Linked DNA regions of Symmachiella dynata. The protein of the gene in region 1 interacts with the protein of each later gene in a pairwise test. Links are inferred from orthologs where the notes say so. Each region holds a gene or a part of one and is shown in the gene's direction. Other genes may lie near its edges.

Region 1 (15,948 bases):
TCAGCCGAGCAACCATATGGTATTTAAATAACTTTGGGGTTTCCCGCACGAGGGTATCGACATACGCCTGGAAGATGGTTGGGCCCGCTTTACGGGCGCGATCGACGTCCCGCAGCCATTTTGAACGCATGGACCCGATTTGTTGCTGTTGGGGGTTGGCGGTCAAATACTTTCGCAACGTAAATTGCGCGAGACGCCATTGAATGTATTTTTCGAAGTTTTCGCGGTCTTCAGCGGACTCGAAGTTTCCTCGGTTGAACACGGAGAGGAAGTCTCGTCGTGCATTGTCGGTTGCGCGTTTGCCTCCGTCTCCAAACTGCACGACCCATTCTTCATCGCTCGATGCGCCGGGCGGGATGACCGAGGGTGGGGTATACCCGTATGGTAACTGCGAGTCGGGTTTATCCTGCTCTGCAGTTGCGGGACTTCCAGCCGGAACAGAATCCCCCGGCGTGCCGTCGGCAGCCATCAGCTGCGCCGGTCCGAACGCGGCTGCGAGGGACATCACCACCGCCATGGCACCAATCGGTAAAATCGGGGCCAGCCGGAGGGATCGGCGACGGAGTTGTAAACACATAGTCGGTTGATCGTCCGTGTTGACCATGCGGTTGCTAATTCCGGTCTCTTCGTTGAGTACTCGATTCATGTGTCGATTCAGTCGGGGCACGTTTAGAGAACCTAAGTAGTGGCTGAGTTTTCGAATTCTTTCTCAGGCACAATTCATGCAACACGTCGGTATCGCTGACATATTACCGCAAACACGCACAACATCCGACTGTTAGGAAGGATGCTGCAGTTCGGCCGATAACCGGTCAGAACTGACGTTCTGATATTATGCCGGAGATCAATGGCCAAGAGTAGCAAATTTGCAGTCTCGGAGTCTTTTTTCGCAGGAATGATCGATTCGCAAAAATTTCATGAAGACCATTAGGCCGCGATAAATCGACCAATTCCACCTTACCCAATGAAAAGTGACCGAAAAATAACTCGGTTCCGAGGACAGAGCCCTCTTAAGTCGGATGGCGCAAAAAATGCGAAACAAGGAATGACGTGGCCCTCGCCTTGACGGCGACCCGCAATGAAATGACTGAAAACGATAAAGAATAACAACAGTAACGAAAATCTACGTTATCACCGCAGAGTCGGAAGTGTCAAGTTGATTCCCTAAGAGAGCCACTAAATCTTTAAGACAAGTTTGCTGAAGTTCTGATTCTCAGGACGCAACAGGCTGTCTGCCGGCCTTGTCCCTTGGTTACCCCCCAGTTCCATTCCGGCCCATAAAATGAGTCATTTCCAGTCCTGGAGACCAATCGTTTTTTCCAGTTATCGTGGCTGGATCGATTGTCCTGCCATTCAAAATTCCGGATACTCTTAAACGTCTAAGCAATAATTGAGCATACGTCATACAACCGTAGGCGTCGGCTCTGAGTCGAACTGATTCCAGAATCGAGCTCCCCGGCCATGCCTTTACTCTACACCGATCCTCTGTTTCTCGAACACAAAACCGGCCATCATCCGGAGTGCCCGGAGCGATTGTCGCGAGTTTTGGCGAGCATCGACGAATCAGATCTCAACAAGCGTTTTACGCGGCCCCAGTTCGAAGCAGCAACCGGAGAGCAAATTGCCCGCGTTCATAATTCAAACTATGTGCAGTTGGTTTCCAAGTTCGCCGAAAAGGGGGGCGGCCGTATCGAGGCCGATACCGTGGTCAGTCCCCGGTCGTACGACGCCACACGCTTAGCATGCGGCGCGGGAGTCGCCGCCGTGAATGCGGTACTAACCGGCGACGAAATCCGCGCGGCCTGTTTGGTGCGTCCCCCGGGACATCACGCCTTACGGCACCAGGCGATGGGATTTTGCCTGTTCAACAACATTGCCGTCGCTGCCAAGCACGCAGTGGAACATCACAAGCTGTCACGTGTATTGATCGTGGATTGGGATGTGCATCACGGCAACGGCACACAGGCGACGTTTTATCGTTCGGAAAATGTGTACTTTCTCTCCATCCATCGGCACCCGTTTTATCCAGGCACGGGAACCGAAGACGAGACCGGTGAGGGGCCCGGTCTGGGAACGACGATGAATTTGCCGATCGAATTCGGCACCTCACGCGATGATTATTTTTCTCGCTTCCAAATCATGATCAAAGACATCGCCGCCCAGTGCCGGCCGGAATTGGTGTTGCTCAGCGCCGGGTTCGACGCCCATCGGCTTGATCCGGTCGGTTCGCTGGGATTGGAGACCCACGACTACATCATGCTGACGCAACTGGTCGCCGACATCGCCAATGAATACTCTGATCGGCGGCTGATCAGTTTCCTCGAAGGAGGCTACAACCTGGAAATCCTCCCCGATTGTGTGCGCGTGCACCTTGAGACATTGGCCGGTGATGCAGAAGGTATTTGACGGCAGACGGCTTCGACCACTAGGAGGGCCTATGCGGGGTGAATTCTCCCCAACGTCTCCCCTTCGGCAATCGATGCCCCTTCGCGAACATCAATCGCGGCCAAAGTCCCATTGCAGGTGGCTGAGATGTCAAACGTCATGCCGGGCAGCATGACTTCCACCAGGCGGTCCCCGGCGAGCACCTCCTGACCGACATCCACAAACCAGAGGCTCACCTGCAGCGGTTGACCTTCGAGTCCGAGTGGGGGGACAACGATCGCAACGGCCATTTGTCCTGCCCTTTGCAAGTTCTAGAATCCGTTTCAAACTCCGGTTGCGTCTGTTCGTGAATCTGTGGTTCAAGTTTGCAGATGCCGCGACAGAGGGTTTTGAAACCAGCTGTAAGAAGGGTCGTCCGATTGCGTTAATAGCGGGTCAGTGCGGTGTCGATCTCCATAGCCCATTGGTCAATGCCGCCGGCCATGCTTTTGACGTTGGCAAAGCCTTGTCCGTGTAGCCATGTGGCCACCTGCAAACTGCGGCCGCCGTGATGGCAGTGGATAACGATCTCGCCATTCTGGTGCGGTTGTAACTCTGTAATGCGGTCTTGAATCTCACTCATCGGCACCAGAGCTGCTTCGGTGATATTCACGAGTTGATGTTCGTCCGCTTCGCGGCAGTCGAGAAAGAAAAACTCATCGCCGCCATCGAGTTTGGCCTTCACACTGATGCAACTGATTTCTAACGGATGCAATTCCGGTTGTGACATAACAGACGACTCTCGCAGGGAATTTCTGTGGAATAACTTTCGACGCGGGGCAATTCTCCCCCATGGTTGCGATCTTAAGCCGGTCAGATACAAATGACAACGCAGGATGCATCATGTCGCGTCCCCCCGTCACTCTGGTTGGAATCGCCAATGGACAGACAACAGCTGCCGTTAACGCCTCCGGTCCAAGTCGCCTTGATCGGCTGCGGTCAGATTGGCCGCTTGCATGCCCAGCGGTTGGCCCGCGATCCCCGCGTTGAATTGGCCGCGTTCTGCGACCCGCTCCGCGACAACGCGCTGCAGCTCGCGGCGGAGTACGCGACCGAGGGAGATGTCTTTGACGATTTTACAGCCCTGTTGGAGTCGCCGATCCCAGTAGACGCAGCCGTCATCTGTACGCCGACGCAGTTGCATTTCGAACAAACGACCGCCTGTCGTGCGCGAGGGTGGCATGTGTTGTGTGAAAAGCCGTTGGCCGAATCACGGGAGCGGATCGTTAAGATGATCGACGCAGCCGGTGCGGGTGGTCCGTTGCTGTCGGTGGCCTATCAACGCCGTCACTGGGCGATTTACCAAATGCTGCGCCGCGAATTGCAATCGGGCCGCTGGGGACCGATTCAAACGGTGACCTTCGACTTGGCCGAGCGTTGGCAACAAACCATCGGCGGCACATGGCGCGACAGTCATGAACACAATCCCGGGGGCTTTCTAGGCGATGCGGGCAGCCACAAAGTGGACCTGCTGTTTTTTCTCACCGGGCTGCAACCGGAGGAGGTGTACGCTGTCAGTCATCGTCATGGCAGTCAAGTCGAAATCGTCACCGCCATCGCCGGGAAACTCACTGGCGACGTGACATTGAGCATGACGCTGACCGGCAATGCCGAACATTACCACGAAGACATTGTGATTTATTGCCGAGACGCTGATTTCATCGTCAAGCAAGATCGGTTGTGGCGTGCGGAGAACAATGACCTAGAGGAAATCCCCATCGACGAGACCTGCTCAGATCCCGATCGCGGATTCATAGACTGTTTGGTTGCGGGGGCGGCGAATCCGGCGCCGGCGGATTGCGCACTACCGGTGTTTGACTTCACCGCAGCAGTCTTGCGTTCGGCGGAAACCGGGCGGATGGTCCGTTGTGAATAGGGAATGCCAAAAACCGGTTGTCAATTTGTCGCCGTTCGGGATAACATCCAACTCGGTAACCTGTCGACGCTCGGCGACAAAGTCAGAATAAACAGATCTAGGGGCGAATCGCATGTCCGACTCCGACGCAGAAATTGTCGAACGCGTAAAACAAGGGGACACCGATGCGTTGGGGGAATTCATTGAATTGCGCCGCATGCAGTTGCTGGCCTTCATCAACCGCAATGTCAGTTCCGCATTGGCCAGCAAAGTCGAACCGAACGACCTGCTGCAGGAGGTGACCATTCATGCCCTGCGCGGATTGCCGGACATGGAGTTCAAAGACCGCGATCCGTTCAATTGGTTGTGTCAAATTGCCGAACGTCGGATTATTGATGCGCACCGAAAATACATCGGCGCCCAAAAACGCTCGGCCAATAAAGAGATCTCCGGCAATTCGCCGGTGGGCGGCACAAGTTCCACGACGGGACAAGGGGGGCTGATCGATATGTTGGTCGTGACCATGACAACGCCCAGTCAGGCTTTTTCCCGCGATCAACGTGAATTCAAATTGCAAGAAGTCCTCGCCACACTCCCGGCAGAAAGCCAAGAGGCGCTGCGGTTGCGGTATGTTGAGGGTTTGCCGACCAAGGAAATCGCGCAAAAAATCGGCAAGACCGACGGCTCGGTCCGCGTGCTGCTTAGCCGCTCGTTGAACAAGCTACAAGATCTACTCGGACCGGATGCCAACCCCATGGGGCGGTGATTGGGGCGCTTCCGGAAATCAAAGTTTACCATCCACAGGGACGAGACATTCATTCGCAAGGACGGACCTTTCATTGTCCAGACACCTCACACGGGATTTGGAAACACTGCACCGCAACATGCTGCTGATGTGCGGTATGGCTGAAGAGTTAGTACACAAGGCGCTGGCGGCGCTGCAAGAACCGGACTCAGCGGTTTGCCATGATCTGGTGACACAGGACGATGCCATCGACGATTTGGACGTCCGTTTGGAAGAGGACTGCCTGAAAATCCTCGCGCTCTATCAGCCGGTCGCCGACGATCTGCGGCGGATTACGACGGTGTTAAAAATCACCGGTGAGCTGGAACGCGTCGCCGATTTGGGTGTGAATATCGCCGAGCGGGCCGCTAGTCTCGCCTCGGGCCCAGTGGTCACGATTCCCGATACACTGGAGCGGATGGCTGCCGAAGCGTTGTCGATGCTGCACGATAGCATCGATGCGCTGGTCCAACTCGACAGCCACTCGGCGCGTCGCGTCTGCACGCGGGATGAGACTGTCGACGCGTACAATCGCAACATCATCCAGGAGTTGACCGAAACGATGAAACGCTCCCCGGATCTGATCGAACCGATGATGCATCTATTTTCGGTCTCGCGGCACGTCGAACGCGTGGCTGATCATGCGACGAACATTGCCGAGGATGTGATCTATCTGGTGGAGGGAGAAATCGTCCGCCACCGACCGGAAATCGGCGCGTCGCCCGATAGCGACGAATAGTTTTTGGCGAATGCGAGCCGATTTTGGGAAGAAGGGACGTTCGTCTCTCGTTTTGCAAAATCTCCTTACTAGGAGCACTCAACATCCGCGCGAGTGGATTAGTCCAAGCTCCAATCAATTTCAACTGTGAGGTACCATTCACCTCCTACTTTTTTCCACTTATAGATCGGTCCGCTCCAGAAACCTGTATATGTATTGTGGTTTGGATAAAGTTCAGCACGCCCAGCGAACACACTCAAGGATCGATTTGGGTATAACTGGAAAATGGAGTCCTGTGAAAATTCTGTTTCGAATTGGGCTAAGGAATGCTGTTTCCGATAATCCGGCGTCATGATCATAATCGCATCTCGAAATCGACCTTCTGAACGTGCTTCGGTGAATTCTTGATATCGAATGTCAATGCTCGTTTTATCTTCCAGATACCACCAGAAACTTGCCCATGAAAAGACCTGGTAGCAACCAAGAATTACCAAACCACCGACAAGTCCACCAATTAGTTTCGACCGTATCACGTGGGCCGAATTGTTGGGATGCTGACGCACTTGTAGCCAGATCCAGAAAGGAAACCCGCCGATTACGGTTAGGCCGACCAACAATAAAATGACACCCAAAATCACGCACATGGTTTGGCACCTTTTTTTGAATCAAAGTATCTTTGCCAGGCTGTGCTTCAACCGGTCTGTTCTTCAATTCTCATCTTGAGCATCGTCGCCGAGACTAAAATACTGGCCAAGGATTGCGGCAGGTCAACGTTTGCTCCCGATAGGCCAAATTATAGCGAAAACCGCAACCCCGCGTATCCTGTTCCTCTCTGCGTCGGGTTCTTGTCGCTGATCTGCGACAAAGCACAACCAAATCCACTCCGGTCTCGCCTATAAGTAGGTAAACCGCTAAAATTCCAGCGGAACTATTCACTGCTTTTTTACAGGCGGAGACAACAAGGTTGGCTGCTACGGATCTGCAAACAATGAACATCGCGAAATCGATCGTCGATGTACGGGCAGCGGTTGCTGCTGCACGGGGCGCGGGGAAGAAAATCGGTCTCGTGCCGACGATGGGGGCGCTGCACGAGGGGCATCTCAGTTTGATGCGTGCCGCCCGGGAAGAGTGCGATTATTTGGTCGTCTCGATTTTCGTCAATCCCACCCAGTTTAGCCCGCACGAGGATCTGGATCGCTATCCGCGGCCGATTGAAGAGGACCTGAGGGGCTGCGGCGACGAAGGTGTCGACCTCGTTTTTCATCCCGATGTGGCGACAATTTACCCGGCCGGCGACCAGACGATTGTCGAAGCGGTCGAGCTTTCGACCATCGTGGAAGGGGCACACCGGCCGGGACATTTTCGCGGCGTCACGACGGTGGTTTTGAAGCTGCTGAACATCGTCGCGCCCGACGTCGCCTATTTTGGTCGCAAGGACTATCAACAACAATTGATCATTCGCCAGATGTGTCGCGACTTGGCGCTGCCGGTGGAAATTGCCACCTGCCCCACCATTCGCGAGGCAGACGGATTGGCGCTGAGCAGTCGTAACCGCTACCTCAGTGAATCGGAACGGGAAACGGCGCTCTCCCTCAGCCAGTGCCTGCAGTTCGCTTGCGATCGCGTCGCAGCGGGGGAAACCGATTTAACGGCCCTCCGCCAGGAGATGGTACAGCGGATGCAGCAAACCCCCGGAGTCGAGTTGGATTACGCGACCATCGTGGATGCGGAGACGTTGAGCGAGGACGCGCAGCCAACGGCACGTCTGGTAGCGCTTATCGCGGCGCGAGTGGGGACGACGCGGTTGATTGATAATATGGTCATTGAGCCAACAGATTCGCTTTAATCACAAACCAGATTCATAAGCCTCTCGGACAAGGATACACGCAGGATGCGGCAAACACTGTTCGTCATTCGATTTGATGGTGAGATTCCGCTGGGGTCGCTGGGCAACCTGCCGGTCTTCGGTCTGGGGTTACTGCTCGCGGTCTGGGCTGTGATCGGCGCGAGCCTGCTTTATGTCCGTTATCGCGAAACCGAGTCGCTCGTACCTTCGCTGTACGGTGCTGGTTTGTGGACGGCGGTTGCGTTAGCCATTTTCTATGCCCCGCACCAGCAACGCTTGGTCGGGATCCCGATTTTTGGCTATGGGTTCATGTTGTTTCTCGGTTTCGTATTTGCGACGACCATTGCCTCATACCGTGCGAATCGGCAGGGATTCCCGGAGAGTGCTGTCTGGGATTTGACCTTTTGGGTCTTCTTGTGCGGGATCGGCGGCGCGCGGTTGTGGTACGTGATTCAATACAGCGAACGGTATTTCGGACCGGGTAAAAATCTGGCCAATCTGATCAATCTCCCGGACGGCGGATTGGTCTTTTACGGCGGATTGCTGGGTGGGGTTTTGGCGACGGTGATCTATTGTCGCGTTAAGAGTATTCCGCTGCTGAAGCTGGGAGACATCGCCATTACGTCGGTGTTTGTGGGAATGATGTTTGGCCGCATGGGCTGTTTTCTCAACGGCTGCTGTTGGGGAGATGCTTGTGCACTTCCCTGGGCGGTGACCTTTCCACCGGAGAGCGTGCCTTTCATGGCCGAAGTGCAGCGCGGGATCATCTTTCCCGACGCGGCCGGCAGTCGGCCGCTGCATCCAACGCAAATCTACAGTGCGATCAATGCGCTCGTTTTGGCGGTGCTGACGTTCTGTTATTACCCCTATCGCCACAAGGATGGTGCGGTCTTGGCCGTTGGCTGGTTGGCCTATCCGATTTCGCGGTTTACGATCGAGTTTTTACGAAACGACGAAGGGGGCAAATGGGGAACGCCGTTTACGCCGGCGCAGCTCTTCAGCTTCGGATTACTGGCGACCGCACTCGCATTTTTATGGTACGTCGCCCGCCAACCGGAACGATCGTTTCAACCGCCGCAACCAACCCCGCTCAACTCAAAACCACAAGTGAAATCATCCGCCAGCCCAGCGTGAACAAAGGGTGAGCGGATTGCGGTCTCCCACGCAAAACCGGTCGCTAAAAGCAAAGTCGGCAACCGCCGCGGAGTACTGACGATTGGACATGCAGCGAAAAACCGACCAACTTATCTACTGATTGGGCCTGCGGTTGTGTAAAATTGACGGTTTACGCGTATAAACGTCAGACGTAGGTGTCACAATAACTTCACAATTCTGTGGATTTAGGGAACTTTCCGCCGCCTTAGGGCGTCACATTGAACGGTAGACCGTGAAACAGGACGACCGAGAACTGATTGCCGATTGTCTCAGTGGCCAAACGCAGGCGTTTGGTGCGCTGGTGGAGCGCTATCAGGATCGGCTTTACAACAGTCTTGTTTCTGTGGTTGGATCCACGGATGAAGCGCTTGATGTGGCGCAGGATGCCTTTGTACAGGCCTTTGAAAAATTAGATTCATTCCGAGGCGATTCGGCTTTTTATTCTTGGTTGTTTCGCATCGCTCTCAACGCGGCTGTTTCCCGCCATCGCAAGAAACGACGTGCGACCGTCTCGATAGACGCCGCACGGGACAACACGGGACAGGAACCGGCTGACACACACCCACAAGCATTCCCCGGATTTGCACTCGAACAGACAGAACGACAACTTGCCGTCCGGACCGCTCTCGCCGAACTCCCAGAAGATTTTCGCACAGTGTTGGTCCTCAAGGAAATTGAGGGCATGAAATACGAACAGATTGCTGAAACGCTCGAATGTCCGGTGGGAACGGTTCGCAGCCGCATCCACCGGGGGCGCATCGAATTACGAGCAAAACTTCAGCGCATGCTCAAGGACGACGATATTTGACAGAAAGCGTCCTACGGAAAACGACCTATTTTATTTGAAGGGGTGAGCAGCGGTTTTTAACAGTCGGGTCGGGGGCAATAATTCCCCGACAGCTGTGGCCGCGTATGTCTCACAGAAAATCGACGTGCCTTAGGCACATGTGATCGGTGCGGTATGAACGACAAAATATCCGAAGAATTGCTATCCGCGTATCTGGATGGGGAACTGTCGCAGAGTGAGCGCGCGGATGTGGCGCAGCTGTTGGAATCCTCTCCCGCTGCGCAGCAACAACTGGCGGATTTCCAAAAACTCTCGCAGTGGATGCAGGAGTTGCCCCCCGCGCAACCTCCGCAAGGATTCGCGGAAGAAGTTCTCCTCCAAGCGGAACGGCGTTCATTGCTGCGCGAACCGACCCCGGCGGCCCCTGTGACCGCGACCCGGCGATCTTGGCTGAAACCGACATTGGGAATCGTCGCCGCAGCCGCAGCCGTGGTGTTTCTCGTCCGTGCGGTGCCCGCCCCCCAACCAGCGCAACAGCCGGTGGAAGAAGCGATCGTCATGGAGGACATGGTTTTTCAAAAAATGCAGGCCGAGACCGCTCCGGCTGAAGGTTTGGCGACTGAAGCCCAATCGGATCTACATACCGTTTCACGCAGTGTGGCCCCCGCAGCATTGCCGGCAATCAAAAACAGCCAAGCCGCTGACGCTGATAAATTCATTGCGACGGATGAGGCTGACAATTTGCTGCGGCAAAGCAAGAAACCCACGATTCAAAAAGAAAAATTGGTGAAATTACCCACCGGCCAAAAATGGAACCGTAGCCGAATCGGCGAAGTCATTCACATGACGGAACTGGACGAGTCGCAAGAGCAAGTGGCGGTTTTCAAGGCGGTTGTGGTTAATATCGATCAATGGATCGGCGGCACGCATGTGGAAGTCATTGGCCTGGAAGGCTCGCCCGATACGATTGCCATTCATTTAGAGGCCTCGCCAGAGGAATTGACGGATCTTGTCGCCAAAATCAATGACGACAGCCAATTGCTGGATCTGGAGGCGGGACAACCGATTCTTGTTGCCCAACTCTCTGAGAGAGATCAAAAATACTTCGACAGCGGTGATCGTGAGCAACCCGACGATCTTGCAGACGATGCTCTGTCGGTTCCGCCACAGTTTGGCAGCCGAACCTCTCCGCAGTCGCATATCCCCAAGGACGTCCCTCCCCCCGCTTTAGGTACGAAGAAACGATCCAGCACTCCAAAGCAAGAAACCGCACAGGAAAGCACTGGCAAGGGGCAAAGTTCGGGGCAGTCCAAACCGACGGCACCGAAAACAGAACGCAGTCAAAATGAAACCCGTGCCATCGCCCGACAAAAATCTCGATTACAGATCACACCTGTTCCCGAGGCTTTGCAATCACAGATTCCGGCAGACAAGGGCGATCTGAGCAAGCCCCCCGGCAAGCCTGCAGTCCCCTCTCCGAGTGAAGTCTTAGCGGACAAACCTGCCGTCAAACTGGCCGAGAAGGAAGCATCGGGCAAAAAGGACACCGAAATCAAAAAGCGAAACGCGGACGCGCCGCGACGTGTCCGCATGATTTTGCTCGTGCGGCAGCAGTCGCCAGCGGCGAAAAAGGTCCCGGCTCCCCCCGTTAAAAAAGCGGGGGACGGCGGCGGGGCTGCTTGATTTCGAGGTCTGCTGACCGCTGCACGCAAACGGTGGTTGGCTTGGCGTGCCGTGCTGCGTATGATGGCGGGAGCCTCATGCATGGCCGGGAATCGGACATGCATCGCTAGGACCAGTTTGTCCTGCCCGCTCATCATACCTCCGGGAGTTTCTCGATGCCCTGCCGATTTTCCGCCACGCCGACGACTTGGATGTCCTTCTGCTTTGCGGTCCTGCTGTTCGTGATCCCCCTCCGCTCCAGTTCGGCCGACGATTGGCCCCAATGGGGCGGGCCTAAGCGGGATTGTGTCTGGCGCGAAGACGGGATCGTCGAATCCCTCCCGCCGGGACCATTACCGCGCGTTTGGTCGACCCCGCTGGGAGAAGGCTACAGCGGCCCGGCCGTGGCGGACGGACGGGTGTTCATCACCGATTACCAACCGGCGGACCGCCAAGAACGCGTCCTTTGTTTAAACGCCGAAACAGGCAAGGTGCTGTGGCAGCACGCATATGACGTGCGCTACACGGTGAGCTATGCCCATGGCCCGCGGGCGACGCCGGTGGTCGATGGCAATCGTGTCTATACCATCGGCACGCAGGGGGACATGTTTTGCTTTGACGTTGAACAGGGAGAAATCCTTTGGAAAAAGGACTTCGTCGAGGAGTATGGAACCGCACTGCCGAACTGGGGTATGGCGGCCTCGCCGCTGGTCGATGGCAAACAGTTGATCACCCTCGTCGGGGGCAGCGACGGCGCGTGTCTGGTCAGCTTTGATAAAATGACCGGTCAAGAACTGTGGCGGGCAATTGATGATCCGGCCGTGGGGTACGCGCCGCCGGTGATTTATGAATTCGATGGAGTGCGGCAACTGATTGCTTGGCACCCCACAGCGATCACGTCCCTCAATCCCGAAACCGGCGAAAAATACTGGGAGTTCCCCTTCGATGTCCGCGTGGGACTGACTGTCCCGATGCCGAGACAGCAAGGCAATCGGTTGTTTGTCACCTCGTTTTATAATGGACCGCGAATGCTCGAAGTTTCCTCCAATCCTCCAGCGGCCAAACTGATTTGGCGGGGAAATAGCGACAGCGAAAAGAAAACCGACGGCCTGCATTCGATCATGCCCACGCCGATTTTTACAGAATCGCACATTTACGGAGTCTGTAGTTTTGGACAATTGCGCTGCCTGGATGCCCAGCAGGGAGATCGTATTTGGGAGACATTCGAGGCGACGGGGGAAGACCGTTGGTGGAACGCGTTTTTGATCCCCCACAAGGACCGCGTGTTCATCTGCAACGAACAAGGCGAATTGATCATCGCCCGTTTGACGCCGGAGGGTTACGAAGAACTGAGCCGCGCAGAATTGCTCGAACCGACACGCAAAGTCCGCCGCCGACTCACAATCTGGTCGCACCCAGCCTTTGCCATGCAGAGCGTTTTTGCGCGGAATGACAAGGAAATCGTGCGGGTGAATCTGGCGGCTGAATGAGAATTGAATTTTTTTTAGCCACGGATTAACACGGATGAGACACGGATGGTCGGGTGTCGGAACGTAAGTCCCCAAACCGACGGCTTGCCGTCGTGCACGGTGCTGCTTGCTAAGCACTGTGAGAGAATGAATCCGACGTAATACAACCTGATTGGATCATTCAGCATCGATTGTCGACATGGCGGCGATGCACCTGAACAACAATAAGCCTAGCCGCCAAAAAGTTGCACAGGAAGCAATTTTTTGATTATGTTAGCGGTACGGATAAAATCCGGCACATTTACGCTGCAACTAAAATAAAAAAACAAAAAGCCACAGAGCACACAGAGGCCACAGAGAAAAGTTGCACTCAGCAGTCACCACGGTTTAAAAAATTTCTCTGTGAACTCTGTGGCCTCTGTGGCTAGTCTTTCGTCTGCTGCAATTTCTGAAATCGCTTTTGTGTGTTTCGTTGCTTTCGTGGTATCTTTCTGAGGCTGAAGATTTACGCAACGGACGAATCCTTGAATTGTTAACAGCACGGGTGAAACACGGATAAAAAGTGACGATAAGGCCTTCCTGATTGGTCACTCGGGGCGGTCCGGAGAATTCCATGACACCACACTCCGAGTCGCAAACGCTGAGATCTCGTCTGCCTGCGGCAGTCTCGGGGGCGATGCGTGAATTTGGGCGGTGCGCTGTGGATTTTCTTTATCCTTGCCACTGTGCCGTTTGCCAGACAGCCCTTCCGGAATCGTTGACGTGTCGTGCGGAGATTTGTGAGGGTTGCCGGCGCGAATTGTTGAGCACTGCGGGGGTAGCTTGTGATCGTTGCGGGGCGCCGATTGGACCGTATGTGGATCCATCGGGTGGCTGCAATTTTTGTGTTCGCCAAAAGTTTGCCTTTGAACGGGTGATTCGGCTGGGGATTTATGAGGACCAATTGCGGCAAGCGTGTCTGGGGGCCAAAGGGGGGCGGCAGCAGGCATTGGCGGCGGCGTTGGCGGAATTGCAATGGGAGCGCCGCGTCGAGGCGTTTCGAGATACGCCGATTGACGTCGTCGTCCCGGTGCCGCACTTCTGGTTGCAACGCTTGTCCCGTCTGCACAATCCAGCGGAAACGCTCGCTGGTGTCTGGGCACACAACTTGAGGGTCCGTAAGAGTGACCATATACTTGTGAAGGCCAAATGGACCAAGCCGCAACGATCGTTACCGGCCGACCGGCGTCGCGAAAACGTGCGAAAGGCCTTCAAAGTCGGCCGCCGAGAAGAAATTCAAGGGGCGACGGTGCTGTTGGTCGATGATATTATGACAACCGGCGCTACGGCGCACGAAGCGGCGCGGGTTCTCAAACAAGCGGGGGCCGGGCGCGTGATTACAGCGGTCGTTGCCCGCGCCATGCGGAATTGATCGGCAGCCGCGTGGCGCTTTGGAACAGTGAAAAATCAATCAGTGAGGCGGTTGCGCATGACCGAAGATGGAGCACGGATTAAAAAGAAATTGCCCAAAGGGGCCGCGACGCGCGTCTTCTTGCGCGGGCTGTCGATCAGTCTGCCGCCGATTTTGACGTTGGTGATCTTGTTATGGGTCGGCCAGGGACTCAATAGTTACATCATCCAGCCGATTGGCGATGGGGTGCGGTGGACCATTGCCAGCACGGTCAACGAGATACGCCAAGAGCGGGAGTTGCTCCCCAGCGAAGAATTGCCGCCGCTGCCGAATATCGGCAACCGCTACCGCATTACACCCGGCTTGCAAAAGCGGATTCCCGAAATCGACAAACTGATTGCAGAGAAACGCGCTGCTTCTCCGTCAGGCAAGCGGGTGGATCAGCGGCATCTTTGGGAAACCATCATCCGCGAAGATACCGCTCAAAAGGACTTCGCCTACAACAGCGATGCACTCTCCAAGAATATCTACATCCCCATGGGGGGCGGGTACATTCCGCTGCATGTCTATGCGACCGTCGAGCGACAGGTCGGTCCGCTCGCCATGCCGCCGACGGCGATCGGGGCGTATATGGATTACGTCACGACGCAATACTTCTACAGCTTTTGGCACCTGAGCGCGCTGGCGATTTTGCTCACTGTGGTGGGTGTCTATTTCGTCGGCCGGTTGATGACTGCCCAATTGGGGTCCTGGGTCGTACACAAGATTGAAACGAAAATCCTGGCCCGGCTACCGTTGATCCGCAACGTCTATTCGTCGGTGAAGCAGGTCACCGATTTTCTGCTGACCGAAACCGAAGTCGAATATAGCCGGGTGGTGGCCATCGAATATCCCCGCCGGGGAATTTGGTCGCTAGGTCTGGTAACGGGCGAAAGCATGCTGGATATTGCCACAGCTGCGGGGGAACCGATGATCAGTGTGCTCATCCCCAGTTCGCCGATGCCGGTGACGGGCTATACGATGAACGTGCCCCGCAGTGAAGTGATCGACCTGGACATCTCCGTCGACGAGGCCTTCCAGTTCTGCATTTCGTGCGGCGTACTGGTTCCCGGACGTCAACAAGTCACCCCCGAGGTGCTCAAAAAAGCGTTCGGCAAACAACTCCCCTCGGCGCTGCCGGCGATCAGCGACAGCGGTACGATTTTGACCGGTCCGCCCAAAACCGAGTAACGCGAATCTGTTTGTCGTGAATCGCTGACGCGGTCGGTTGCTCCACAGCGCAGCATCGACGACACTGTCGGGAAACTGTCAGTGTTTATATTGCATAGCCCCGCTTCATTTTTGCGAAGCCCGTTTTCTTTTTTGCAGAGCCCGTCTTCGTATTATTGCGAAGCCCGTTTTCGTTTTATTGCGAAGCAATGTAGATCGAGACCCGACCTCGTGAGTGAGACACCGCCTATTCGGATTGCCACACGTTCCAGTCGTTTGGCGTTGTGGCAAGCCCATCATGTGCAGCAACTGCTCAGTGCTGCTGCGCCCAGTACGACCATCGAAATTGTGCACGTGTCGACCATTGGCGACCGCGACAAATCGGAGCCGCTCTCCAGCCTGGGCGAATTCGGGGTCTTTACGCGTGAAGTGCAAAAAGTGGTTCTGGAGGGCGATGCGGATATCGCCGTGCATAGCCTCAAGGACCTGCCGACTGAAACGGTCGCCGGGCTGACATTGGGGGCGATTCCCCCGCGCGGAGCGGTGCATGACGCGTTGCTGCTCCCCGCATCGCGCCGTGGTGGCGGTCTAGATGATCTGCCCGATGGTGCTGTCGTGGGAACCGGCAGTATGCGACGCCGCGCGCAAT
Region 2 (16,159 bases), 830 kb from region 1 along the record:
CTCACCACAGTCTGGGGAAGAAGCGTCGCAACACGATTCCTCAGTCTCCTCAGGGAGGGCAGATGCTCCCGGCGCGGCATCGGTGGCAGCGGTTGATTGTGAATTATTGGACGGCATGATCATGAAACGCTGGGCATTAAGAGAATCTTACAGCAATACGAATAATTTGGTGAGCAAGATCAACGGCTTGATCACCGGCTCACCCCGACCCAAAAAACATCTTGCTGGGATAAGCATTGAAATTGCAAACCGGATAGTAATTATCGAGGCCAGACAGGAGAAATCAATACCTGCCATGGGAATCCCCCCTCAGCAGCATGCTGCGTTCAGGCCTCTTCCGTCAATCGATTGTCCGCCTGACAAATGATTTCGTAAGACGTACGCGAGTCTTCCGCTTCGCGCAATTCGTCGATAAACCCCGGCAACTGCAACATCCGCCCCAACCGAGCCAACACCAACAAATGCGTGCGTGAATCTCGGCAAAGCACCAGAAAAAACATGTCGGTCAACTGGCGTTTCGGCGCTCCAAAGGCAATTCCCGATTGCGTGCGGCCGTAGGAAATCATGGACTCGCCCAACGCATCGGCCATCGGTGTACGGGGGTGCGGAATGGCGACACCGTTTTCATACCCGGTGGGAATCACGCTTTCACGCTCCTGGACTGCGGACAGGATCGCCGCCGGCTCCCACACTTGCCAAGTCCGCCCCGCCACTTCGATCAGTTCCTCTAGAACCGAACGTTTGGTCTTACCTTCCATCGGGACTTGCGTGGTTTCCGGATACAAAAAGCTGCTGACCGGCAACCCTCCTTCGACCTCCGCCGAAACCTGGGCTTCTTCCACCTCTAACAACTCGACGTCATTGTATCCCCGCATCTCCATTTCCAACCATTGTGTGATTTCCGCTGGATGAAACCGCCACTGGCCTTCAACGCGATGCCCGGGCAGACGGCCGCGGCTCACTTGCTTTTCCAAGTCGCGACGGTCACGCCCCAATTGTTCGGCCAATTGCTCCAGCGTAATGAACTCGTGAGCCATGGACTGCACTTCTCTATGTCGCAAATGAAAGGGGCAAAAACGGTGCGCGACGCCGATGGGATACAATCAACCGGATCGTCCATTCTCTCCGCGCCAAAAGCTTTCACGGTGGGCATTCTGCAGATGCACCGCAATAGCGACTCCACAAACCTGGAGTCTGACGATCGGAAAAAATCGCGCGCCTGCGCTGAATCAAAGATGACAACGCCGCTTGTGCCCCGCAAGCCCGGCCAGGAATTTTCCGCAATCCACCTGGCGATTCACGCTGGGGGGAGGGACTATTTCGAGGGAATCGCCTGCGGAGTCTTTTGACCCGCGGCGTCCAGCAGCAGCCGATCAAACTGCACCCGACATCGGTCGATCACACGATCGTAGTTGGATTGCCAGAGACGATCGGACCAAATCCCCACGTCGAAAAATCCGTCATACCCACCCCGTTCGAAGGCATCGATAATACCGACTAACGGCAACCGCCCGTCCCCTAGCATCACGCGGTCGGTCAACGTCCGTGGAGCGGTGCCGGAGTCACTGAGCTGGACCGTGTTGACGTAGGGCAAAATCGTACCAATGCGGGAAACAATGTCCGCCTCACCGGCCAAATGAAATGTATCAAAGGCCATGCCGACATACGGATGGTCGCACGCGTCCAGAATATCCATCACATGATCGATGGATGAGAGAAACGACCAATGCCCGCACAACTCTTCACGCGACGGTTGTAACGCCAACTCCACTTGGTGTTCGGCGGCAAAATCGCCTAACTCCGCCAATGCCTCACACAACAAGCGACGACTATGGTTGACTGTGTGTCCGTTGCGTCCGCCGCTAATCAGCACCAAACAGGCCGCCCGCATATCGCCGGCCAGCCGAATGGCATCGCGAGCATCGTCAACCATTTCCCGATAGGAATAACCGTTCGTCCCGGTAAAACCTCCGGCCCAAGACAAACTGGAAACCGACAGGTCATATTCCCGTAACAACTCGACCGCGCGCTCTTCTCCAAACTCCGCGATCTTGTTTCGCCAAACACCGATGCCATCCAGGCCCGCTTTTGAAAATGCTATGACGTCTTCGATAAATGACCAGCGAAAGGTGGTCACTTCATTCATCGACATCTTCGGCATGCGCCCAATTCCTCTATATGAAGGATGTTCCACACAAACGACCTCTGCGACAACGAATTGGACAATCGTCCAATTCCCATCCGTCGCAAAACTCGAAAGCCGAAACAAGGAATGTCAATTATAAATCAATACACGCGCTACGAAATAATGTGCCACGCCAAGAAAGAGCGGGCGAACGCGTGAAAGAATCGTTTTACAGCGAACCAGATGAGAATCTTTGTGAGATGGCCGTTAATCTTTCACCAGCAACCGACAACATCAATTCCGTGAATCAGTAACACGAATACAACACTTCGTGCCGCTGGACCACGTACTTTTCCTAGCAGACCAGATATATCGCGAGATAGCCGTGACTGTCAAGCAGTGCTTTCCCGCACTTTTCATTTTCAATGCGGAACCATGAATCGTCCTGTGCCAATCGGCACAAATGTGAAATCACTGCGAGTCGACATTCAGTTGCGATATGGCGCAACGCGCGAATCCGCAGCGTGCCTGTTTTGAAATAGAGCGACGCGGCACAATAAACATCGTGTACCGCGCCTTTTCAAAACGGCGCTCCCCGATTCAAGATCGTTCGGCGCTAAGCATTCAATTCAACAGAAGCGTCATCAGCAACATTGACCCACACATGGACGTGCGGAGCGCCGCGGAAGTGCCACACAAACGACGGACCTTCCAGTCGCCAAATATCCCAGACGCCGTCATCGCCAATATCTTCGGACTGATAAAATGCCAAATGGCAGTTGTCCAGACCGCCCTGTTTGTCCAACAACTTCATCGCCTCGACCTGATCCGAATCGCGATACGGCTCCAAAAGCGTTTTGAGAACGCCCTGAGCATGCTCTTTCTGATCGCGTGACAGTTCGCTGATCCGAATTCCATCGAAGCCGCCTTGTTTGCCTTGGAAATCGACCGCACTTTCCTCGGGAGCCGCTTCAACCAGTGCCACCTTACGCTGTTTGCCGTCGAGCATTTTGTACAGCGCGTTGGCCTTCATCGCCTGGTGCCAATACACGTTCCCCGGATGGTCCGGTGCTTCGGTGCCTGATTGCGCAGCATGTCCATAAAAGATCGGACCGCCAAACGCCACGTGATCCGCGCTGTCGCCATCGCAACGGACCGTCAAGTGCCGGCCAGTCATCACGAATTCAAACTTCCCGGTATCCGGTTGGCCGAAAATCGCGATGGTTTGCTGCTTGCCATATCCCCCCGCATCGTCTTTGAGCTGCTTGAGAATCTGCTTTTTCCAATCGGCGCTGTACAACCCATAGAAGATCGCCTCGATCATTTCCTGCTGATCTTTGGTGTAAAAAGCACTGGCGACGTTGTACTTCTCTTTATCGGTGATCTGCCAATTGTTGGCGACACGCGACCGCAACAGCCCCCGCTCATCGTCCACATGATCCCAATCGAAACAGACCTGCTTGCGTTGTGTTTCGGACAACGAACCGTACAGTTTTTTGACCAAGGATTCCGGTTGTTGTGGTTTCTTTTCATCCGCCAAAATCACATTCGGCAAAGAGACCGCCGAGGCGACGGTCGCTGCGGCACCGACGGTGGAAACAAACTCGCGACGCGACAAGGAGACCAAGCCATTCCCTACAACATCCGGACATCGTCGATCATCAGTCATCGTCATCTCCTTGGCAAAAAAATAAGGCGGAGTGTATTGGCGAGCGCGACGCCAGGTGGTTTCAAATCGCAACAGACAACCGTTAGCCGACATCAAAATGCAACTGAAACCAGTCATGTGCTTTGGCTACAGTATGTATCAGGTCGATTAGAAAATGCAAACCGGATTCGGCGATTCCGCCAACATTCCACGAATCATTTTTTCGGCCCAAACCCACTTGCCAAAACGTTTCGAGTTGATCAACGAAAACCCACCTCGCGCCTCAAGTGAGCACAACTCCCTGGCACCCACCTCGATTTCGACAGCACATGCAACCAACTTTTTTGCCGCGGCAAGGCCACGCGCACGCGTCATCATTCAGTTTGCAATCGGCCAGACACATGCGTTCATTCGATGGCATTCTGGAACAAATTATTGCGTCGAGTGTCAACGAGTTTCGGCCGCTTTTTTTAGCAACACGAAGCGATCTGCTATTCGTAACACTTCGTCGCGAGAGACCACGTGAGAAGCATCGGCCACCACAGACACCCGTTGACTTCAAATAGACGAATGCCCTCTGCCATAGCAAATAGACGCCGACGGCAATTGCCGCCAGCGCCTATCGACACTTCGATTCTTTGTGGGGGTTCAGCGAAGCCACAACGTAGCGCCGCCGGAAACAGTCGGACCGATCACGCTGGTTGAGGATACGTGGGCCAGGCGGGCGCAGCTGGTCCAACGCATCCTGCAACCAACATCGTGGACCAACTCACTCAACCGATCTGCAGGCGCTGTTAATACCGGCCGCGATATCGATATCGTCCTCGATAACCAAACCGCCCGTAGCGGCCACGATACCGAACATCAAACCGATTTCCCCGGTAGCCAAACCGAGCGCCATACGCAGTGAACCGCCGCAAATCGGGTCCCACGTAAACCGGTGCAGGATAGACAGGCTCCACATAAACATTCCGCGTATACAGGCCGCCGTAACCGTAGCCACAGTCATCGTATTCATAGACTACCCGGCCGGGGCCCCAGCCTGCCTTCGCAGTGCTCGCACCTCCGATCACCGATAACCCGACACCCAGTGCGGCCAACACAAGCAGTTTCCTCATCACACGCTCCTCGAACATGAACGGAAGACAACACTTAGGAATTCCACGCGGAATTCCTCTAATTCTGTTCTCACTGCCCCGGTGAAATCGTTGAGACTCACTCGCAAAAACAGGACCGTTCACTCCACCAATTTCAGCAACGTTGCGGTAAGGTCATGCCTCACGGTCGATTGCGCGCTGCCAACTCACTAGAATGTCCCTAGTGATGCAAACACGAACTGTCTCAAAACCGCGAATCCTGTCGTCGGTTTGAAGGCGCTTTTCGAGATGCAACTTGGAATTGGCATTGGACAAAAACGTGTCATCACAACAGTCAACTTCGATCCGCCGCAATGATCGGCCCGCGATTGTCCGAGACCGAACACTAACTGGGAAAATAAACCGCGAATGGTCGAGTCCGCACACGCCGCAAAAATTTTGCGAGCCGTTATCCTGATCACGGCGGCCCTCTGGTCCGTGGCTGCACAGTCAACATTGATGGCAGAGGACGCTCCCACCACACAGAGCGCTGACGACCCCGCACGCATGTCGGTGATCCCCGCCAAACCCCTGCATCGCCACACCGTCGAAGAACCACCGCAATCCAACTGGCGATTCAATGCCATCTATTGGTACTTTGCCGTCTGCTCATTCATCATCGGTGCTTGCGTTGGCAGTTTTCTCAACGTCGTCATCTATCGTCTACCACTGGGCATGGGATTATTGCGGGCGGATTCCCATTGTCCGCGCTGCAAAATGCCAATTGCTTTTCGGGACAATGTGCCGATTTTTGCGTGGTTAAAATTGCGCGGACGCTGCCGCGAATGCGCCGCACCGATTCCACCCCGCTACATGTACGTGGAACTGGCCACAGCATTGATTTTCCTGATGTTGGCCTTCGTCGAATTATTATCCGGCGGCGCCAATTTACCGGGCCACACACTCGTTGACACATCCGTCTCTCCCTTAGCTGCGCTCAACGTTGAGTTGATCGGCATTTACTTCACACATTGCTTCTTGGCCAGCGCACTGTTGTGCTGCGTCTTGATCGCGGCTGATGGACACGCCTTGCCCAAGTCGCTCGTGATTCCCACGATCGCCGTTGGGTTGTTCTCACCCTTTCGCGCCGACGCCTCACTGCCCCTTCCAGCCAACTGGCCTGCCGCCGATGTGACGCAAGCGGCTCTGGGACTAGTCGTGGGTGGGCTATTGGGCGCCTGCATTGGCATCGCTGAGCGATATGACACTGATGGAAAAAAACGACAACGCAACCTCGCAATCGTTTTGGCAATCATCGGTGGTTACCTGGGCTGGGACCTGTCGTTGCTTGCCGCCGGTCTCACCGTGATTGCGTTATTGACCGTCTCCCTATTCGGCAAGCATCTCCATTTCTTAGAACAGATCCCCACCGTCTTCTTCCCCGCCATGACAGTCTTACTTCTCATCCCATTTTGGAGTTTGTGGACCGCTGCCAATCGATGGTCGAACCTGCAACTCCACACTTTGGTCTTGATTTGCACTGTGCTGATCTTGATCATCATTTCGTTATTTGCCCGGCACCTGCGAATACGACACCAAACGCCACACAACGCGATCACCCCTGTTTAAAACGAAATTCCATTCGCCCCAAACGGTACCACCAATAATCGTTTTGCCCCCTCAAGGAGCAATCACCATGGGACAACCTGCTACAAAAACCGCCACGAGCCCCCCGGAACAAAATGCTCGTCCCGCTGGGCATGGCACTTTGTACATCGTGATCGCGATCATTGCGGCCATCGCGGTGGCTTGGGTTCTCCCCAACTGGGCCATACACCTCGAACTGGGAGGGCAGATCTTTCTGCGGTTGTTGCAAATGGTCGTGGTGCCGTTGGTCATGGCCAGTGTGATGAGCGGAATCCTTGGCTTGGGCGACGTCCGCAAACTCGGCAAACCGGGCGCTTATGCCGTTTTGTATTACATGTCCACCACAGTTCTCGCTGTCGCTACCGGATTGTTGGTCGTGAATTTGATCAACCCGGGACAAGGCATCGACCCAGCCATCGTCACCGGCGCCCAGGAGGAAGCTGCGGAACATGTTGACAAAGCGACGGCGGAGATTGAAAAAGCGGCCGAAGGACAAGAGGTCTCGCTCGGCTTGATCTTCAAAAAACTCGTGCTGATGCTCTTCACAGACAATCTGCTCGGATCGATGGTCGAGGTCAACCTGTTGCCGCTGATCGTGTTTAGCATCATCTTCGCGGGGATGCTGACGACCATGGGGGAGCGGTCCCACACGATTGCCACGCTCGTCATCAGCATCAACGATACGTTAATGGCCTTCATCATGCTGTTGATGAAGGTTGCGCCGCTTGGAATTTTCTGTCTCGTTGCATCGCGATTCGGCAAAGCGAATGCCGAAGACAAACTCGACGATCTTGCCGGTGTTCTGGCCGGCTACATGGGAACCGTCCTCGCCGGCCTCGCCATCCATGCGCTGATTACCTTGCCGCTGTTGTTGTACATCTTCACCCGTCGCAATCCGTTTCGCTTCATGGTGCAAATGGGGCAAGCGGTGCTGACTGCATTTTCCACCGCCAGTTCAACCGCCACGCTGCCCATCACCATGGAATGCGCCGAAGTTCAAGCCGGCGTCTCCAAGCGCAGCACGGAATTCGTCTTGCCGCTCGGAGCCACAGTCAATATGGACGGCACCGCTCTCTACGAAGCGGCCGCTGCGATATTTATCGCCAACGCCTACGCGGCCATTGACCCCAGCTTCGACCTGAACTTCGTCGACCAAATGACAATCGCCATCACCGCCACCCTAGCCGCCGTCGGCGCTGCCGGAATCCCCGAAGCCGGTTTGATCACGCTGCTCATTGTGCTGAATGCCGTTGGGTTACCACTGACGCTCGTCGGTCTGATCCTGCCGGTCGATTGGCTGTTGGACCGCTTCCGCACCGCCGTAAATGCCTTCGGGGATTCCGTCGGCGCCGCCATCGTCGACACCAGCTTCACAGACAAACCGACCGACAAATAAGCCGCACGGGTTCATCACCCTAAGAGACGTTTCAGGCAATTCCTTCCCTGATTCAATGCGCGCGAAAAGGGGACCAACCAAGCACGACTGTCTGTCATCGCATCTCCCTTTGGCAATCTCAAATCGCGTTTCTTGTTTCAATCGCGAAAAAACCTGTTGTAAGATGAAGTTGTGCGCACATTTTACCGACAGCGGGGCTGGACTCGTTTTTGGCATATTGTTAGCATCCCGCCCCTTTCCCTCATCAGCCTTTCTACAGTGCAATTCAGCGCCAACTGCCGGTCGCCGAATTCGCTACGAAACCGTGGGTCTCCATGCGGAGACCGCGATATCGTTCAACAAGAGAAAACGGAGTTTCTCGTGTTCAGCAGACAATCCGCCGCCATCGTTTTCGGTTGCATCACACTCGCCACCGTTTTGTATATCCCCTCTGTGGCGGAGGCCAAGATTTCCGCCGTCCCAGGACGTCGCTACACAATCGACAAACGGCACGGACCGTGGATGATCATGGTCACAAATCTCCGAGGAGAAACCGAAGAAGCGCGCAAGAACGCCGCTGAAGGGGCCGATGCTTTGGTTTTGGAGTTGCGAAAAAAAGGGTTGCCCGCCTACGTATATAGCCAAGAAGGCAAACTGCGATCCTTTGAAGCAGTCGATCAATTGGGCCGCCGACAAACCGGCGCCTACGCTGCTCAGCGCAACCAAATCGCCGTCATCGCGGGGAACTACTCCTCAATTGATCCCACGACCAAAGAAGGCAAAACCGCTCAAAAAACGTTGGAATGGATTAAAAATTTCATCCCCACTTCGCTCGGCAAAGGCCGCTATATCAAGACGCCCGGTAAACCCAATCCGTTTAGCCGCGCTATGCTGGTCCCCAATCCGCTGCTCACGCCCGATGAGTTGCAACAACGCAAGGACCATAAACATCTCAGTTATTTAAACAACGGCCTCGACTACAGCCTCTCCCAAAATCCCGGCAAGCTCACCCTGGTGGTTGCCACGTTTCACGGCGACTCAATTTCAATGAAAGACTCGGGGGATTCAGCAAGTGCCCGTCGAATCGAGAAGTTCGAAAAAGGCCTGAAAGAAAGTCAAAGTCTCGACAAAGCCTACAAACTATCCTATCAACTCGTGCAACTGATGCGCAATCAGAACTTCGAGGCCTATGTCTGGCATGACCGCTATCAGTCCTATGTGACCGTCGGTTCATTCAATAACAAACACGACCCCCGCATTCAGACATTGTACGAGCGTTTTCGCGCCAAACAGCGAGAACACAATGGCCAGATACATCTGGTTGCCGAATCAATTCAGGCCAAGCGCAATCTCAAAGACGGCAAAGAAATTCCCATGTTGAACTTCCCCATGGATCCCAAGCCGCGGCTCATGACGGTTCCCGAATTATAAGTCGGGAAAAGCGAGAGTCTCGCCTCGATCGCATCGCGCGCGTCACGCTACGGTTTGTCCTGCGCCCCCCCGTTCTGATACGATGCAGCCATGCCGCAGGAAATATTTGACATCGTTGACGAACGGGACATCGTGATCGGGCAAGCGCCACGAGCGGAGGTCCACGCGCGACGACTGATGCATCGCGCCGTGCATATCTTTCTGTTCAATAGCCGCGGCGAATTCCTGCTGCAAATGCGGTCCGCCCACAAAGACGAATATCCACTGACATACACCTCCTCCTGTTCAGGACATGTCGACACGGGCGAAACCTACGAAGTTGCCGCGTCGCGTGAACTGGGTGAAGAACTCGGCTTGTCCTGCCCCCTCGAACCGCTGCACAAATTCGCCGCCACACCAGAGCTGGCCATGGAGCATTCCATGCTCTACCGCGCCGTCTCCGACGACGAACCGGTCATCGACGAATACGAAATCGACTTCGTCCGCTTTCATACACTGGACGAAGTCCGCGACATGCTCGCCACACAACCGGAAACGTTTTCACCACCGCTGCGCGAACTGCTGAGTTGGTATTTCCAAAACATCTCTTAATCACGCACGCATCCAAGCATTGGGCGGCTCACCTCTCTGCCACGACGACCAAGCATCTTTTAATACAATCGAATTGCCAAACCGCAGCGCGTGTCTAGAATCCCCCGCCCTGCGGTGAACGGTCGCTCAAACTTCCACTTCGCCAATTCAATCTGAGTGCCTTCAGTCGGTTCGTTGTTGTGACTTTAAGATTGCCCAAATCATTCATAATCCGCATCTCCTGCGTCGCGTTTTTCATCGTGTCGTTTTTTTCGCAGGCAAATGCCTGGTCTGAAGAACAGCCCGCGGCCGATCTCAAAATTGTCCCCGCATCGGGGACCTTTGCAGATTCGGAATCACTGAATGATGCCCCGCTGGTGATGACCACTCCGACCGGTATTCAGGTCGAAGACATGATGCAAGAAGAACGTCGCTCCAGCCCATCCGCGCGCCGCGGCGGCAACCCCTTCGGCGGAGCGCGTATGCGTCGCCCAGGTTACTCCGCGACTTGGTATCCCTCGACTTCCGTCGACGATCAACAAACAGATTTCGGCCTCGTGCGACAACTCTTCACCATGGGCGCTCCCATCTGGCGGCAAGATGGCGACATCGTGATCCTGCGGACGACGGTCGAGAATTCCCTGTTCTCAACCGATGCCATTTTGCCCGATACCGGACGCGCATTTCCCGACGAATTGTGGACCGTCAACGTCGGATTAAATTACATCCATCAATTCGACAACGGCTGGTCCGGGGGCTTAATGACAACCGTCGGGTCTGCCAGCGACAAACCGTTTCACAGCATCGACGAAGTCCGAGCTTCGGTACTAGGTTTCCTCCAAGTGCCCGCCGGCAATGACCGGGATACATGGCAATACTCGGTCATGTACGCGCCGTTTTCCGACCTCAACTTCCCCATCCCCGGCGTCGCTTACGGCTGGAATCCGTCCGAAACCTTTCAAATGAATGTCGGGATTCCATTTTCCGTCACCTGGAAACCATTGGACGCACTGGCATTCAATGCGTCCTATTTCCCGCTATACAATGTCAACGCGCTCGTGACGTACGACTGGACCGACGATCTTCAATTCTATGGTGGCTTCGAGACCATTCGCGAAACGTTTCTACTCACCGACCGAGCCAGTCGCAGCGACCAATTCTTGGCCTCCGAACAGCGCGTCATCGGCGGCCTGCGTTGGAATGTTTGGAAGTACGCCGCATTGGACGTCAATGCCGGCTACGCCTTCGGACGCTACTACGGCGAAGGTGGAAATCGTCGCGACGAACTGTATGATCTCGTCGACATCGCCCCCGGCCCGTTTCTCGGATCAAGTCTGATCGTCCGCTTTTGATGCCTGCTGTAAACCGGGTGTCAAATCGGTTCACATTAACCGGCGTTCTAAGTCAAAGAACTCCAACAAACATGCCCGCATCAGTCGCTCATATCATCACAATCGTCCTGGACAGCTACGAGTTGTCGCCGTCCGGGATCCACGGCGTCGCTCATTGGGCTCGTGTACTAGAAAACGGGCTACGTTTGGCCGAGACAACCGGCGCCAACATTGAAATTGTGAAACTGTTCGCCGTGCTACACGATTCCCAGCGACAAAGCGACGGTCACGACCCCGAACACGGACCCCGTGCCGCCGAATTCGCACGCACGCTGCAAAACGACGTGTTTCATTTGAGCGACCACGACTTTGCCTTGCTTCATAAGGCTTGCGCCGGTCATACCCACGAACGCACGCATCCGAACATCACCATCCAAACCTGTTGGGATGCGGATCGTTTGGACATTGGCCGCGTTGGCATGCAACCCCATCCCAGCCGTCTGTGCACCGATGTGGCGAAACGGCCCGAGACCATCAAATGGGCCAATGGCCGCGGCGCGATGGGGTACGTCCCGGATTTCGTACAGGACGTGTGGGGCATCGAGTCGGATTGAGGCAAGACCAGCAGGGACGCTGTTGTTGTTCTTCTGACAAGAAAACACGCACCCGTTGATTTCCAAACAAGTGCATGGGATCGGTCAAGTCGCGGTCAATCCAAAAACGCCACGTGCCGCATGGCCCGCGACTCGTTTTCAGTGTTCATCGCTACGCGATGCCAACCCGCCAAAGTAATCGTGGCATGGTCTGGATGCCGAATCCGACCGCGAACGTAAACACCCGCGTTCCGCACCATCGATGTCCACCCCCAATTCTTGGCGTTGCGGTTTCCCGAAAGAATATTTCGATACCGCTGGGCAGTGACACCATTGGGGTGTCGCGAACAAACATAGACGGACTCACCGCCAGTGCGGTAACAAAACTCCGCCCAGTGCGGCTTACCACCGCCGCGCCGCAACGGTTCATTGCTCAGAACCCAAGATTCATCAACAGCCAAATCGTCCGTCGGCAGAAAGAACCATTCGCCCTGTCGGATAAAAGCGGTGTTCTTGCGACGATTCCGGGCTTTGCCGGAGACTCGCTTTTGCGACTCGGCAGCGCGGACTTCAAGCGGCTTCAATGCATCCTTGGCCTGAGCCACCATTCCCACCGGAGCCGATTCGGGAATCCCAGCCACAAACCAATGCCGCTCATCATGCCCACAAAGAAACTTGCTCTTCTCGCCGTTCTCCCGCACCATCAACAACAGATGCCGATCCCGCGGCTGCATGTGCAAGACTTCGACATTGTCAGCATCAGCCGCACGGATCGCGAAGAACTCGCCGCGGCGGTCGATGCCGATATCGAGGCGAATTCCTTGCTGATCCCTAAACCGTCGGGGAGGTGGCCCCATCACCTTCAGACGCGCACCGATCTGCGCGAACTTCTTGTCGAGTAATGCAGTATCCATGCTCCCTTCGACACCGAAGTCTGAAAGAAGGTTCGCACGACAGCCCAAAATAACATCGCTGTTTAACCGCTGTGAGAGGAGCCATTCGGCGAGTTCAAAACCCCAGCCCGAGCCACAACAGACACAGGCATAAGATCACCGCGATCACTCGAATCACCAACTGCTTGCCCGTCACCCGCATGCCGTCCGGCGCATGCTGTGGGAATTCGCGGTCGATGAATTCGTCGTAGTCAAAGTCCTCGTCCTCGTCGTAATTGGCGTCGACATCGTCTTCTTCTTCGCCCCACCCCGTATCGTCGCTCGCGCCACACTCCCGGCAAAATGTCGCCCCGCCGGCCACCGCCGCACCACAATTCGGGCAGGTGAAATCGTCGCTGTCCGACTCGAATCCCGTCGACATGCCCCCCTCCTCTTCTTACCCGATTTGTAGCAACCACGTTTCAACGCAGTCATTGAACGAAACTCGCCGCCCAGAATCAATCCCCACTCCTTTGACGAACCACAAAACTCACGCCTAGCGATCAGCGCATAGCAGCGATAAGATTGACCATGACAACCCTTTTCCTCCGACAGGTAACCACAAGCGTATGCGTGATCGCATCCGACCGATTTTATTGGCAACGATCGCTGTGAGCCTATTCGGTCTCAGTTGGGCCGTTGGCATGCGTTCCACGGAAAGCGATATCCCCCCCGACCGCGAGCGCGTTGTCTTCTGGCATTTCTGGGGCGGCAAGTACCGGCATGTTGTTCAGGATGTCGTGCAGCGGTTCAATGACTCGCAGACCGAATTCTGGGTCGAAGAGATTGCCGTTCCGGGACAAAACCTCGACATGAAATTCTTCATGGCGCTTGCCGGCGGCGACTTTCCCGATGTGCTCAACCAAGACGATCAAATCATCGGCCAATGGGCAGAGCGCGGCGCACTCACCCCGCTCGATCAACTCATGCCGGCCGAAGAATACGCCCGGCTCAACGACTGGCTCAGTCCTCCCGCTCAAAAAATCGGCACCTACGACGGTCGACTGTATGCGCTCTGCAACGGCCTGGACATCCGTATGATGTTTTATCGCCGCGACATCTTAGCCGGCCGCGATGTTCCCACAACCCTCGAAGAATTCAATGCCATCACGCGGCAACCGAGCAACGACCCGACGCGGATCGTTTACCTCCCCGACGATCGTCGTTTGTGGGCTTGGGGCATTGCTTTCGGGGGTCGGTTCTATGACCCCGATACGGGAAAAATTACCGCCAACGATCCGGCCATCGTGCGAGCACTGGAGTGGATGGTCTCTTACAGCCAATTGCACGGCCTGGTAAAAATCCGCGCCTTCCGCAGCACCAACCGCGAAACCGGATCGCAATCAATGCTGCTCGAAGGCAGTCATGGTGTGATGATGGATGGCCAATGGCGGATCGAACCATTGGACGCGGCGGTGAGCGACAATTTTGATTATACCGTCGGCCCCCTGCCCCACCCTCCTGAGGGCAACCCCAATGGCGGTTGGGTGAACGGCAATTTTTTCCTCGTCCCTCGCGGCTGCAAAAACCCGCGTGGAGCATGGGCCTTCATGAAATTCTGGGCCGGGTTCGACGGCCACGAAGCCGAGGCCGCCCAAACCGCCGCCGCCGGAGGCTGGATCCCCGCCAGCCCAAACGTCGTCACGCAACCGACGTTCCAAACGTTCCTCAACGAGCACCCCAACTTCCGCCTATTCGTCGAACAAGCCCACAGCCCCAACCAATGGCCCACCCCAAACATCCCCGTGCAGGCCTACTTCTTCGAACGCATCAACCAAGCCACCGAAGAGGCCCTGGCATTAAAAGCCTCCCCCCAACAAGCCCTCAACACCGCCACGCAAGACATCCAACGCCACCTGGATGCGTTACGTGCCGGCAATCACAAAACACAAGCGAAGTAGACCGCCCCCCATGCAACGCCCCCCACGTTTCGCCCACCCGCTGCTCATCCTCCTCGCCGTCGGCTTTGCGTTGCCGTTGGTGTGGATGTTGTTCAGTTCGTTTAAGCCGCCGGGACAACTCGAAAGTGAAATGTGGCCTAGCGAATGGCATACGGAGAATTATGCGCAAGCACTGAGTGCCGGGAACTTCGGCCGCTACTTGGCCAATTCTATCGTGTTGTGTGTGCTGAATGTGCTCGGCACGTTGTTGTCCTGTTCAGTTGTCGCTTATGGATTCGCGCGGCTGCGTTGGCCGGGGCGGGATTTGTTGTTCTTTGTGCTGATCGCCACCATGCTGTTGCCGTTTCATGTGACGATGCTGCCGCGGTTCCAATTGTTCGCCGCCCTGGGCATGTACAACACCTATTGGCCGCTGGTGTTGCCAAGCTGGTTGGCCGGGGAAGCATTTTACGTTTTTTTGTTGCGGCAGTTTTTCTTGACGATTCCGGAGGAACTCTCCGAAGCGGCGCGACTGGATGGTGCCGGCGAATGGACGATTTTCTCGCGGATCATCATTCCCCTTGCCTGGCCGGCGCTGGCTACGGTGGCGCTGTTTCAATTCCTGCATACCTGGAACGAATTCGCCGGACCGCTGCTATATCTCAATGATCCGCACAAATTTCCGCTTGCCTATGCCTTGCAGCAATTCGTCAGCGCCTACAACACCGAGTTTGGTCCGTTGATGGCGGCAGCGGTCATGTTCACCGCTCCGGTCATCGTGTTGTTTTTCCTAGCGCAAAAAACCTTCATCCGCGGCATCGCCACGACGGGTCTCAAGGGATGAGAGGGGCTCTCACAGCGAGTTGCCTGCGGACCATGCTCAATAGTACGAGCCGATCAACGCAATCCCGGGAGCCACCACACGCTGCCACGCGGCCGTGATTTCAGGCGTAACTTCGGAATCAGTTTCGCCAATGGTCGCCACCAAGGCATTGACCCACAACGGATAAAGCGCGGGTTGGATCGCATGATGCTTGCGATCATGCAGCACACCTAAGCGGCGGATCTCGACCTCAACGTCCGCGTCGCCCGCTGAAAAGTCGATCAGACTTTCAATCCCCACTCGCAACAATTCGTTCTGCTTGACCATATCGGTCGCGGCGAACATGGGGCCGATTTCCGACGACTGTTGCGCTAGATGATCGTAGAAAATATCCGAAAATTCTGCATGCGTTTTGCAACGTTGAAAGCTGAGCCGAACATGCTCTAAATCTTCGCGGGTGATATCGTCCTTGTTCGTCACAGCGCCAACAGTTCAAAAGGAGTAAGGGAAATGCGTTAGGCAATGATCCACGTTATCCCGAACTGCGCGCGTTTCGTCAACCGAAGTTCCCTAGGATCGCTTTCCTAGCGGGCGATTAGTCTCGCACACGATCAAGCGCCACTGCAGCTGCTTGGCGGACTTCTTGGTTCGGATCGCTGGCCGCGGCAGTCAAAACCGTTTCCGCGTCCTTCGCCGACGGCCCGATTTCTCCCAACGCAAAAGCGGCC

The links.
Region 2: the proteins of panC (region 1) and Mal52_RS04715 interact in binary tests that used the Escherichia coli proteins (3 or more experiments, as listed by UniProt). The link is inferred for Symmachiella dynata from one-to-one orthologs.

The regions. Positions count from the first base shown.
Region 1 is NZ_CP036276.1:2,072,514-2,088,461, forward strand. What follows is about bases 5,919-8,698. They hold panC (pantoate--beta-alanine ligase), read left to right. Parts: upstream 5,919-6,769; coding sequence 6,770-7,627; downstream 7,628-8,698. Other genes in these bases: Mal52_RS07995 (hypothetical protein), read right to left, coding at 5,919-6,425; lgt (prolipoprotein diacylglyceryl transferase), read left to right, coding at 7,673-8,698. Also shown: Mal52_RS07960 (HEAT repeat domain-containing protein), read right to left, coding at 1-646; Mal52_RS07965 (histone deacetylase family protein), read left to right, coding at 1,462-2,406; Mal52_RS07970 (biotin/lipoyl-containing protein), read right to left, coding at 2,436-2,675; Mal52_RS07975 (rhodanese-like domain-containing protein), read right to left, coding at 2,810-3,154; Mal52_RS07980 (Gfo/Idh/MocA family protein), read left to right, coding at 3,305-4,300; Mal52_RS07985 (RNA polymerase sigma factor), read left to right, coding at 4,413-5,045; phosphate signaling complex protein PhoU, read left to right, coding at 5,119-5,802; more of Mal52_RS07995, read right to left, coding at 5,901-5,918; more of lgt, read left to right, coding at 8,699-8,761; Mal52_RS08010 (RNA polymerase sigma factor), read left to right, coding at 9,015-9,590; Mal52_RS08015 (anti-sigma factor family protein), read left to right, coding at 9,744-11,252; Mal52_RS08020 (PQQ-binding-like beta-propeller repeat protein), read left to right, coding at 11,408-12,721; Mal52_RS08025 (ComF family protein), read left to right, coding at 13,557-14,111; Mal52_RS29665 (DUF502 domain-containing protein), read left to right, coding at 14,169-15,320; hemC (hydroxymethylbilane synthase), read left to right, coding at 15,531-15,948. UniProt on the Escherichia coli protein: Catalyzes the condensation of pantoate with beta-alanine in an ATP-dependent reaction via a pantoyl-adenylate intermediate.
Region 2 is NZ_CP036276.1:1,248,220-1,264,378, reverse strand. The notes cover bases 8,152-11,142. They hold Mal52_RS04715 (NUDIX hydrolase), read left to right. Parts: upstream 8,152-9,392; coding sequence 9,393-9,893; downstream 9,894-11,142. Other genes in these bases: Mal52_RS04710 (hypothetical protein), read left to right, coding at 10,133-11,142; Mal52_RS04720 (hypothetical protein), read left to right, coding at 8,253-9,302. In the rest of the region: Mal52_RS04760 (alpha/beta fold hydrolase), read right to left, coding at 1-117; Mal52_RS04755 (PTS sugar transporter subunit IIA), read right to left, coding at 327-1,037; Mal52_RS04750 (hypothetical protein), read left to right, coding at 1,053-1,349; Mal52_RS04745 (sugar phosphate isomerase/epimerase family protein), read right to left, coding at 1,316-2,161; Mal52_RS04740 (DUF3500 domain-containing protein), read right to left, coding at 2,742-3,794; Mal52_RS04735 (hypothetical protein), read right to left, coding at 4,568-4,891; Mal52_RS04730 (A24 family peptidase), read left to right, coding at 5,279-6,478; Mal52_RS04725 (dicarboxylate/amino acid:cation symporter), read left to right, coding at 6,546-7,892; more of Mal52_RS04710, read left to right, coding at 11,143-11,224; Mal52_RS04705 (HD domain-containing protein), read left to right, coding at 11,296-11,817; Mal52_RS04700 (hypothetical protein), read right to left, coding at 11,913-12,710; Mal52_RS04695 (zinc ribbon domain-containing protein), read right to left, coding at 12,805-13,110; Mal52_RS04690 (extracellular solute-binding protein), read left to right, coding at 13,298-14,629; Mal52_RS04685 (carbohydrate ABC transporter permease), read left to right, coding at 14,640-15,452; Mal52_RS04680 (globin domain-containing protein), read right to left, coding at 15,489-15,911; Mal52_RS04675 (HEAT repeat domain-containing protein), read right to left, coding at 16,027-16,159.